2 regions of the Micromonospora sp. NPDC048930 genome follow, and region 1 is predicted to be linked to the other one. Evidence: riboswitches for the same ligand, from Rfam matches in the RefSeq annotation. Region 1 holds a riboswitch; the other holds the start of a gene.
What was found. Region 1 has a riboswitch for cyclic di-AMP ahead of ACGFI9_RS34885 (coiled-coil domain-containing protein). Riboswitches for the same ligand answer to the same signal wherever they lie in the genome.

Region 1 (4,666 bases):
GCCGCCGCCGCCGGTACCGGTACGAGCTGACCACCAACTACCGGAACTCGGCGGAGATCTTCGCGGTGGCGGCGGCGGAGATCCGCCGGCTCTACCCGGACCTGCCGCTGCCCACCGCGGTGCGCTCCACCGGGGTGGCGCCGGTCGAGCTGGCGGTGTCCCCCGCCGAGCTGCGGCCAGCCACCGTGGCGGCGGTCCGCGCGCTGCTGGCCGAGGTCGAGGGCACGGTCGGCGTGATCACGCCGGTGCCGCGCCGGGACGAGGTGGCCGGCTGGCTGGGCGACCTCGGCGACACCCGGCTCCAGGTGGTGACCAGCCTCGAGGCCAAGGGCATGGAGTACGACGGGGTGGCGCTGATCGCCCCGAGCGAGATCCGGGCCGACCCCTCCGGGGTGCGGACGCTCTACGTGGCGCTCTCCCGGGCCACCCAGCGCCTCACCACGCTCGACCCGGTCGGCTGACGACGGCTCCCGCTCACGGGCGCCGACAGCCGACCGTCACTTGCATACATAGCGATGTGAGCATAGATTGAGCCCGGGCGGGGCGAGAGACGAGAGGGTGTGGGCGTGGGCGCAGGTCATGACCACAGCGGCGCGGTGGCCAACGCCGCGCAGCGCCACCGGGGTCGGCTCTGGGCCGCGTTCGGGCTGCTCTCCGCGCTGATGCTGGTCGAGGCGGTGGCGGCGTTCGCCACCGGCTCGCTGGCCCTGCTCTCCGACGCCGGGCACATGTTCACCGACGTGCTGGGCATCGGGATGGCCCTGGCGGCGATCACCGCCACCCGCCGCGCCGACACCGACCCGCAGCGCACCTTCGGGCTCTACCGGCTGGAGGTGCTGGCCGCCCTGGCCAACGCGGTGCTGCTCGGCGCGGTCGCCGTCTACGTCCTCGTCGAGGCGGTCCGCCGGTTCGGCGAGCCGCCGGAGGTCCTCGCCGGGCCGATGCTCGCCGTGGCGCTGCTCGGCCTGCTCGCCAACCTCGCCGCCTTCGCGCTGCTGCGCTCCGGCGCGGAGGAGAGCATCAACCTGCGCGGGGCGTACCTGGAGGTGCTCGGCGACCTGCTCGGTTCGCTCGGCGTGATCGGCGCCGCCCTGCTCATCGCGCTCACCGACTGGTGGTGGGCCGACCCGCTGGTCGCGGTCGCGATCGGGCTGTTCATCCTGCCGCGCACCTGGCGGCTCGGCCGGGCCGCGGTGCGCATCCTGGTGCAGGCCGCCCCGGAACACCTCCAGGTGACCGCGGTGCACGACCGGCTGGCCGCCGTGCCCGGCGTCGCGGAGGTGCACGACCTGCACGTCTGGACGCTCACCTCCGGCATGGAGGTGGCCTCGGCACACCTCACCATGGCTCCCGGCGCGGAGGTGGGCGACGTGCTGGCGGCGGCCCGGGCCGCCCTGCACGAGGACTTCCGCATCGAGCACGCCACGTTGCAGATCGAACCCGGAGCGTCCGCCGGGGCCTGCGGGCAAGTCGAGTGGTAATTAGGGCAATCTTAAATCCAAGTGGCTATTGTGCACTTATGCCGGTTTTGACCGCCGCTGACCGCCCCGCGACCGGGGCCGGCCCGGCGACCCGCCGGTAGGCTCGGTCGCGGCCTCCGCCGGGCGGCGCCCACCGGCGCCCGGAGGTGGCCGTCGCCTAATCGCCGGAGCACGGCGAGCCGGGGAACCACGTACCTGGGGTGCATCCGCGTCAGCGGTAGGGATCTTCCGTCCCGAACCCGTCAGCTAACCCGGTCGGCGGTTGACGGAAGGACACCTGAATGCCATCAGTGGCACCTGTACGACGGACGGTCGCCCGGTTGGCGGCCCTGCTCGTCGCGGCGCTCGCCCTCGGCGTCGCGGCCCTGCCGGTCTCCCCCGCCTCGGCGGCTTCCCCGACCGGCCTGCTCGCCGCCGCGCCCGGCGACGACGAGGGCGGCACCCCGGCCCTGCGCGCCCAGCTCGACGCGGCCAGCAAGGGCTGGCTGGAGGCGCGGACCGCGTTGAACCGCTCGGTGGCCCGGCAGAAGCAGCTCAACACCCAGCTCGCCACCATCAACACCGAGCTGGGCACCCGTGACGCCAAGGTCGGCGAGATCGCCGCGGTGGCGTACCGGAGCGGGCGGCTCGGCACCGCCTCGGCGCTGCTCGGCGCCGGCAGCCCGGAGGGCTTCCTGGACCGGGCCGCCGCGCTGGAGCAGGTCGCCGCCCACGAGGACCGGGCACTGCGCGACCTGATCGACACCCGGGACCGGGCCACCCGCACCCAGGCCGCGCTGAACGGCGAGATCCAGGAGCAGCGCAAGCAGGTCGCGGTGATGGCCAAGCGCAAGCAGCAGGCCGAGCACGCGCTGGAGGTGGCCAACAGGCGGGCGGCGACCGCGGACGGCAGCGGCACCCGCGGCACGTCGACCGCGAACGCGACCCCCGCGCCGCGCAACGCCGACGGCTCGTGGCCGCCGGAGTCGTGCAGCGTCAACGACCCGACGCCCGCCGACGGCTGCATCACCCCGCGTACGCTGCACGCGCTCCAGCAGGCCAAGGCCGCCGGGTTCACCCGGTACGTCTCCTGCTACCGGCCCAGCGGCTCGGGTGAGCACCCGAAGGGCCGGGCGTGCGATTTCGCCGCGCAGCAGGACGGCTTCGGCGGGGTGGCCACCGGCGGCGACAAGACGTACGGCAACAACCTGGCGGCCTACTTCATCCGCAACTCCGACGCGCTCGCCGTGCTCTACGTGATCTGGTACAAGCAGATCTGGCTGCCGAGCAGCGGGTGGAAGGCGTACAGCGGCGGCAACGGCGACCCGTCCAGCGACCACACCAACCACGTGCACCTGTCGGTCTACTGACCCGGGGTGGCCCGCCCCTGGCGGGCCACCCTACGTCCGGTGACGTACGCCGGATGTCGACACCGGCCCCACGACGCGACGAATCCGGCCAAGCAGGATCGGCAGCATGAGCCGACTCTCCCCCGCTGGGCGCAAGGCCCTGCTCACCCTGCACCTGGTCACCTCGCTGGGCTGGCTCGGCGCGGACCTGGTACTGCTCACCCTGGGCATCGCCGGGCTGCGCGGGGCCGACCCCGAGGTGGTCTACCCGACCGCCGGGCTGCTGGTCACCTGGCTGTTCGCGCCGCTCAGCGTGGCCGTCTGGCTGGTCGGGGTGGCGAGCGCGCTGCTCACCCCCTGGGGCCTGCTGCGCTGGCGCTGGGTGCTGGTCAAGTTCGGCCTGACCACCGTCATGCTCGGGCTGGTGCTCCTGCTGCTGACCCCCCGGGTCCGGCACCTCGGCGACCTCGGCGCCGCGGCCGACGCCCACCTGCGGGTCGACCTGGTCGTCGCGCCGGGCGTCTCCACCACCCTGCTGCTTATCGCCACCGTGCTCTCCACGTACAAGCCGTGGGGGCGGCTGCGCCGGGCGACCGTGCCGGCGGCCCGGCGCGCGGTGCCGGCCGGCCGGGGCGCGTGAGTCAGGCCCGGCGCCCCTGCTCCAGGGTGGCGCCGAGCCGGCTGGCCAGGCCGAGGTGGGCCGCGCGGGCCTGCCGGAAGGCGTACCCGAACAGGGGCGCCGGGGCGGAGAGGGTGATCTCCACGTCGATCCGCACCACGCCGTCGGGCTCGTCCCGCAGCCGGGTGTGGTTGCGCACCGTGGTGGCCGGCTGCTGCCGGGCCACGGTCACCACCTCGTCCTCGTTCGCGATCAGCACGTCCGCCTGGTAGGTGACGGGGAAGTGCAGCGGGCCCAGCTCCAGCCGGTCGGTGATCGCGTAACTGGCCAGGGCGCCGGGCCGGGGCGGCAACTCCCGCACGCGGACGATCAGCGGATGCAGCTCACCCTGCCGAGTCAGGTCGCCGAGCAGGGCGGAAGCCTCCGCCCGGGTGCAGCGGGCCTGCACGGTGTAGCTGAAGCTGTCGCTGCTGAGCAACCCTTCCCCCTCGCCGTCGACGGTCCGCACGATCGTCCCGTACCGGGGCCGGCCTGGCAACGGTCGAAGGTCCCGCACCACGCCGGCATGACGCGGGGCGGGTGGGGAATCCGGCCCGCCGACCGGCCGGCCCGGGCACCGGCCGACCGGGAGGTCTGCGAGGTGGGGCATGCCGGAGCGGGAGGCGGCCGAGCGATGACGCCGCGGATCCTGGTGACCAACGACGACGGCATCGCCGCGGCCGGCATCGGCGCGCTGGCCAGGGCTGCCGTGGACCGGGGGCTGGAGGTGGTGGTGGCCGCGCCGCTGGAGGAGGCGAGCGGCACCAGCGCCGCGCTGACCGCGGTGGAGCGGGAGGGGCACGTCGTGGTACGCGACCACCCGTTGCCCGGACTGCCCGGGGTGCCCGCGTACGGGGTGGGCGGGTCGCCCGGCTTCATCGCGCTGATCGCGGTGCACGGCGCGTTCGGGCCGCCGCCGTCGGTGGTGCTCTCCGGCATCAACCGGGGCGCCAACGCCGGCCGGGCCGTGCTGCACTCGGGCACCGTGGGGGCCGCGTTCACCGCCGCCGCGAACGGCTGCCGGGCGATGGCGGTGTCGCTGGACGTGCTCTCCGCCGGGGAGGCCACCGCGGCCAGCGGCGGGGCCGCGGTGGCCGCCGCCGCCCGGGTCCGGGACCCGAAACGGCACTGGTCCACCGCCGCCCGGGTCGCCCTGGACCTGCTGCCCCGGCTGCTGGCCGGGCCGGCGGAGAGCGTCC
Region 2 (4,666 bases), on a different contig from region 1:
CTGCACAGCGGCCTGTTCAAGTGACCCCGGACGGTCAGCCGGGGCGGCGGGCGCCGCTGTAGGGCATGGTCGACAGCTGGGCCATGCGGACCACGTCCCCGGTGTGCGGGGCGTGGACGAGCAGTCCGTTGCCGACGTAGATACCCATGTGGTGGTGATCCGAGTAGAAGAAGACGAGGTCACCCGTGCGAAGGTTCGCCTTGCTCACCGCCACGCCCGCGGTCCATTGAGAACCTGTGTAATGGTCCAGCTGCACTCCGGCCGCAGCCCACGCGTACTGGGTCAGGCCGGAGCAGTCGAACGAGTCCGGGCCGTTTGCCGCCCATACGTACGGCTTGCCGATCTGTTTGCACGCGGTCTTGGCCGCGACGCCGCCGCTGCCGGTGATGGGGACGGCGGGGCACTTCCCACCGATGAACAGCGGACTGGTCCCCGTGATGGGGGAGGTGCTGCTCGTGGTGGCGGCTGACTGCGCGGCGGCTGCGGCTCTGGCCGCCGCGGCCTCCGCGGCCGCCTTGGCCGCGTCCGCGGCAGCGATCTGCCGGTGTAGCGCGTTGAGCCGCTTGATCTCGGCGTCGATGGCCTTCTTGCGCGCCGCCAGCTGGGCCTGCTGGCGCTGCTGTATGGCGATCAGCGCGTCAATCTTCTCCTTGTCGGCGTCGTAGGTCGCCTGCTCGGCGGACAGCCGGGTGATCTGTCGCTGCTCCGAATTCGCCACCTGATTCACGAGTGCGAGCTGATCCCCGAACGCGGTCGGCGGCGTGCCGGGGGTCAGTAGGGCATTGAATGTGGAAAGTGACCTCGATTGCTTGTAGTAACCCGCCAGAATCTCCTGGACCCGGTTCCTGCTGACCTCCACCGACCTGCCGAGCGGTTCGATCCTCCGGCTCAGTTCGGCCGATCTACGCTGGTTCGCGGTCAGGTCTGTCCGGACCTTGTTGTACTGCTCGATAACGGGTTCGAGCTTTTGCCACGCCGCGTCGATCTGTTTCTGCACATCGGCGGCCGACGGCGCGGCGTGGGCGGGGGCCGCCGGTCCGACGGCCACCATGGCCGCCGCCGCGACGGCGAGGATTCTGGTGAACAGCCGCGATCCGGCGGGCCGGGTGCGCACGGGTGGCAACGGGCTCGGCTCCTTCCACTCGGGGCCGACGCACGTCACGCTGCACCGACCTCGACCGCCTACCGGGTTAGCTGACGGGTTCGGGCGTGGAAGGCGCCCTACCGCTGATGCGGATTCACCCCGAAACTACGGTGGTTCCCCGGCTCGCCTGGCGACGCCAGTGACGTCCAGCGACTCGGCGGTGACCGTCCCGGGGAACTCCAGGTGGAGACCGACATCCGGAACGGACGCTGATCAACATTAGTGAGGGCAGCCCGAGGAAATCAACGAGCCGGTGACGCCAATTCTCTGCGCGGTCAGGCGGGCACATTGGGTGCCGGGATTATGCGTACCATAAGTCTTCGCTAATCGAATTCTTAATCGGCCCTAATTTGGGGCGGCAACCTGCGTCCTGTTTCCTCCCGGCGATCCCCGGGTGAGGCTCAGCGGTTTTCCCGGGGTCGCAGCAGGCCGAGGTGTGCTCCGGTCCCATGACCGGAGCACCCCCTGGCGGCCGTGATCAGTTGCCGCGCTGGTGCAGCAGGAGGTCGCTGACCACCGGCCGGTGGTCCGACGCCGAGGTCGCAATGGTGTTCGTGCCCACCACGCTGATGTCCGGCGAGGTGCCGATGACGTCGATCCGCTTCACCGGATTGATCGCCGGGTACGTCTTGCCGCCGGTCGGGGCGGTGTCACGCAGGTCCTGCCACAGGGCGGCCAACTCGGGCGCCCCGGGCTCCGCGTTGAGGTCGCCGACCAGCACCTTCGGCCCGGAGTCGGCGGCCAGGATGTCCAGCGTGTCCGCGACCTGCATGCGCCGCACGGTCGGGTCCGCCCGGTAGTCGAGGTGCGTGGAGTACACGTGCACGTGCGCACCCCGCACGTTGATCGTCACCTCGGCGAAGCCCGGCGCCGGAGCGGGTACCGGGTCGGGCACCTGGGTCGAGAGCCGGGTGATCTCGTGGTTCTCGGCATCGAGAATCGGGTAGCGGCTGAGGACCGCGACCCCGTACTGACGGCGGGGCGCACCGGCGGTCAGCGGATCCATGTCGTAGATCGGCGCGAAGAACGCCTGCATACCCAGCCGGTCGGCCAACTCCTGGGCCTCGTCCACGAAGTTGCTGCGGGTTCCCCAGTGGACGTCGACCTCCTGAAGGCCGACCACGTCGGCGTTCAGCGCCCGGATCGCCTCCGCGGTCCGGGCCAGGTCGAAGACGTTGTCCTCGCCGGCCCCGGCATGGATGTTGTAGGTGGCCACGCGCAGCGCCACGGGCGGCGCTTCCGATCCCGCGGGCTCGGCCGCGCCGGCCGGTGTGGCCAGCGGCAGCGCTGCCAGCGTGACGGCGAGCGCCGCACCGAGCAGGACGCGGCGGTGAAGGGTCAGTCTCAAGGTGTCCTCCCGCATGGTTTACCCCGGTTCGGGGCGCAATACACGCTAAATGCCGCTCGTGGAGTCATCGATGATCTCCTGCCGAAGCCGGTATGACCAGCCGGTGGCGCTTCGACGGCCACGCTCGTCCGGGCACGCCATCGCGGAAACGCGGAGGGCCGGTCGCTCGCGACCGGCCCTCACAGATCGTGGTGGCACCAGATGCCCGTGGGCTCGGGAGACGGACGGGCGTCCGGGCCTACTTTCCGTGCGGGTCGGCCGCGTTGAGCGTCGCGACGACCTGGTCGTAGTCGCCGCGCGCCTCGCCGTACCGGAGGAACTTCACCCGCTCGACCTGGATCTCCTTCGCGTCCGGCTGCGACTCGAGCAGCGCGACGACCTCGGCCACGAACTCGTCGAGCGGCATCGCGAACTCGCTGGTCTCCTGGCCGGGCAGCAGCGACGTACGGACGGCCGGCGGTTCCAGCTCCACGACCTTCACGCTGGTGTCGGCGAGCTGCAGCCGGATCGATTCGCTGAGCATGTGGATCGCGGCCTTCGACGCGTTGTAGCTCGGGGTGACCTTGAGCGGCGCGAACGCCAGGCCCGAGGAGACGGTCATGATCGTCGCGTCCGGCCGCGACCGCAGGTGCGCGATGAACGCGGCGATCAGCCGGATCGGGCCGAGCACGTTGGTCGTCACGATCGACTCGGCCGAGGCGAGGAACGACTCGGGCTGGTGCCAGTCCTCGACGCGCATGATGCCGGCCATCGTGACCAGAACGTTCAGCTCCGGGTGCCGCGCCAGCACCTGCTTCGCCGCGGACTCGATGCTCGCCGGGTCCGCCGTGTCGATCTGAACGGTGTCGATGCCGGGGTGCTCCGCGGCGATCTCGTCGAGCAGGTCGGTGCGCCGGCCGCCGACGATCACCGTGTTGCCCTTGGCCTGCAGCTCCAGCGCGAGGGCGAGACCGATCCCGCTCGTGGAGCCGGGGATGAAGATGGTGTTCCCGGAAATGTTCATGCCCCGAGCCTGGCCGATCCTGCCGGGCGGATTAAGAGACCGGTCATCGGGGGATCGGTAATCCCTGGTTCGTCCCCGCCGCCGCCGGATACTGGGCTCATGGACCGTGCAGCACTGGCCGACTTCCTGCGCCGCCGCCGCGAGACGCTGCAGCCCGGGGACGTCGGGCTGCCCGCCGGCGCCCGCCGGCGCGCTCCGGGCCTGCGCCGGGAGGAGGTGGCCGCCCTCGCCGCCATGTCGACCGACTACTACACCCGGCTCGAACAGCAGCGCGGCCCGCAGCCGAGCCCGCAGATGCTCGCCTCCCTCGCCCGGGCGCTGCGGCTGACCGGCGGTGAACGCGACTACCTGTTCCGGGTGGCGGGGCAGAACGCCCCGACCTCGGTGTCCGTGGCGACGCACGTCGCCCCCGCGCTGCTGCGCGTGCTGGACCGGCTGGAGGACACCCCGGCGCTCATCCTGTCCAACCTCGGCGAGACCCTCGTGCAGAACCGGCTGGCCGAGGCCCTGTTCGGCGATCGGTCCGGCTACACCGGCCTGGCCCGCAGCGAGATCTACCGGTGGTTCACCGATCCCGCCGAGCGGCTGCGCTACCCGGAGGAGGACCGCGACCGGCAGAGCCGCGCCCAGGTCGCCAACCTGCGCGCCGCGTACGGGTCGATGGGCCCGCAGTCGCGGGCCGGCGAGATCGTCCGGGCCCTGCAGAAGGCCAGCCCGGAGTTCGCTGAGCTGTGGGAACGGCACGAGGTGGCCCAGCGCTTCGCGGACCACAAGACGCTCGTCCATCCCGAGCTCGGCGCGATCGAACTCGACTGCCAGGCGCTGTTCACCGAGGACCAGTCCCAGGCGCTGCTCGTGCTCACCGCGCCTCCGCGCAGCGAGGGCTACGAGAAGCTCCAGCTGCTCGCCGTACTGGGGCACGAGCGCTTCCCCGCCGACACCGGGCCCCGCTAGCTCCCGCTCTCGCGTCTGGTCGCCCGGATTGCGCGGCCGCCATACCTAGAACTACTATGTATTGCAGTTCTAGGGTTGGGGTGGTCACATGCGCATCACCAAGGACCTGGTCGCGGCCTCGGCAACGCCACTCGTGCTCGGCATCCTCGCCGAGGGCGAGAGCTACGGCTACGCCATCCTCAAACAGGTCAACGAGCTGTCGGGCGGGCAGCTGGAG

Region 2: linked by a shared signal. The riboswitch ahead of ACGFI9_RS22735 (NlpC/P60 family protein) and the one ahead of ACGFI9_RS34885 (coiled-coil domain-containing protein) in region 1 are both predicted to bind cyclic di-AMP.

What each region holds. Positions count from the first base shown of each region.
Region 1 covers NZ_JBICUB010000024.1:52,761-57,426, reverse strand. The annotation lists gene ACGFI9_RS34895 (HelD family protein) at 1-461, shown strand, start outside; gene ACGFI9_RS34890 (cation diffusion facilitator family transporter) at 567-1,481, shown strand; cyclic di-AMP (ydaO/yuaA leader) riboswitch at 1,626-1,758, shown strand; gene ACGFI9_RS34885 (coiled-coil domain-containing protein) at 1,763-2,830, shown strand; gene ACGFI9_RS34880 (hypothetical protein) at 2,937-3,449, shown strand; gene ACGFI9_RS34875 (SRPBCC family protein) at 3,451-3,936, opposite strand; gene surE (5'/3'-nucleotidase SurE) at 4,102-4,666, shown strand, end outside.
Region 2 covers NZ_JBICUB010000008.1:262,207-266,872, reverse strand. The annotation lists gene ACGFI9_RS22740 (type II secretion system F family protein) at 1-24, shown strand, start outside; gene ACGFI9_RS22735 (NlpC/P60 family protein) at 35-1,114, opposite strand; cyclic di-AMP (ydaO/yuaA leader) riboswitch at 1,165-1,314, opposite strand; gene ACGFI9_RS22730 (endonuclease/exonuclease/phosphatase family protein) at 1,623-2,492, opposite strand; gene ACGFI9_RS22725 (SDR family oxidoreductase) at 2,731-3,495, opposite strand; gene ACGFI9_RS22720 (helix-turn-helix transcriptional regulator) at 3,595-4,449, shown strand; gene ACGFI9_RS22715 (PadR family transcriptional regulator) at 4,538-4,666, shown strand, end outside.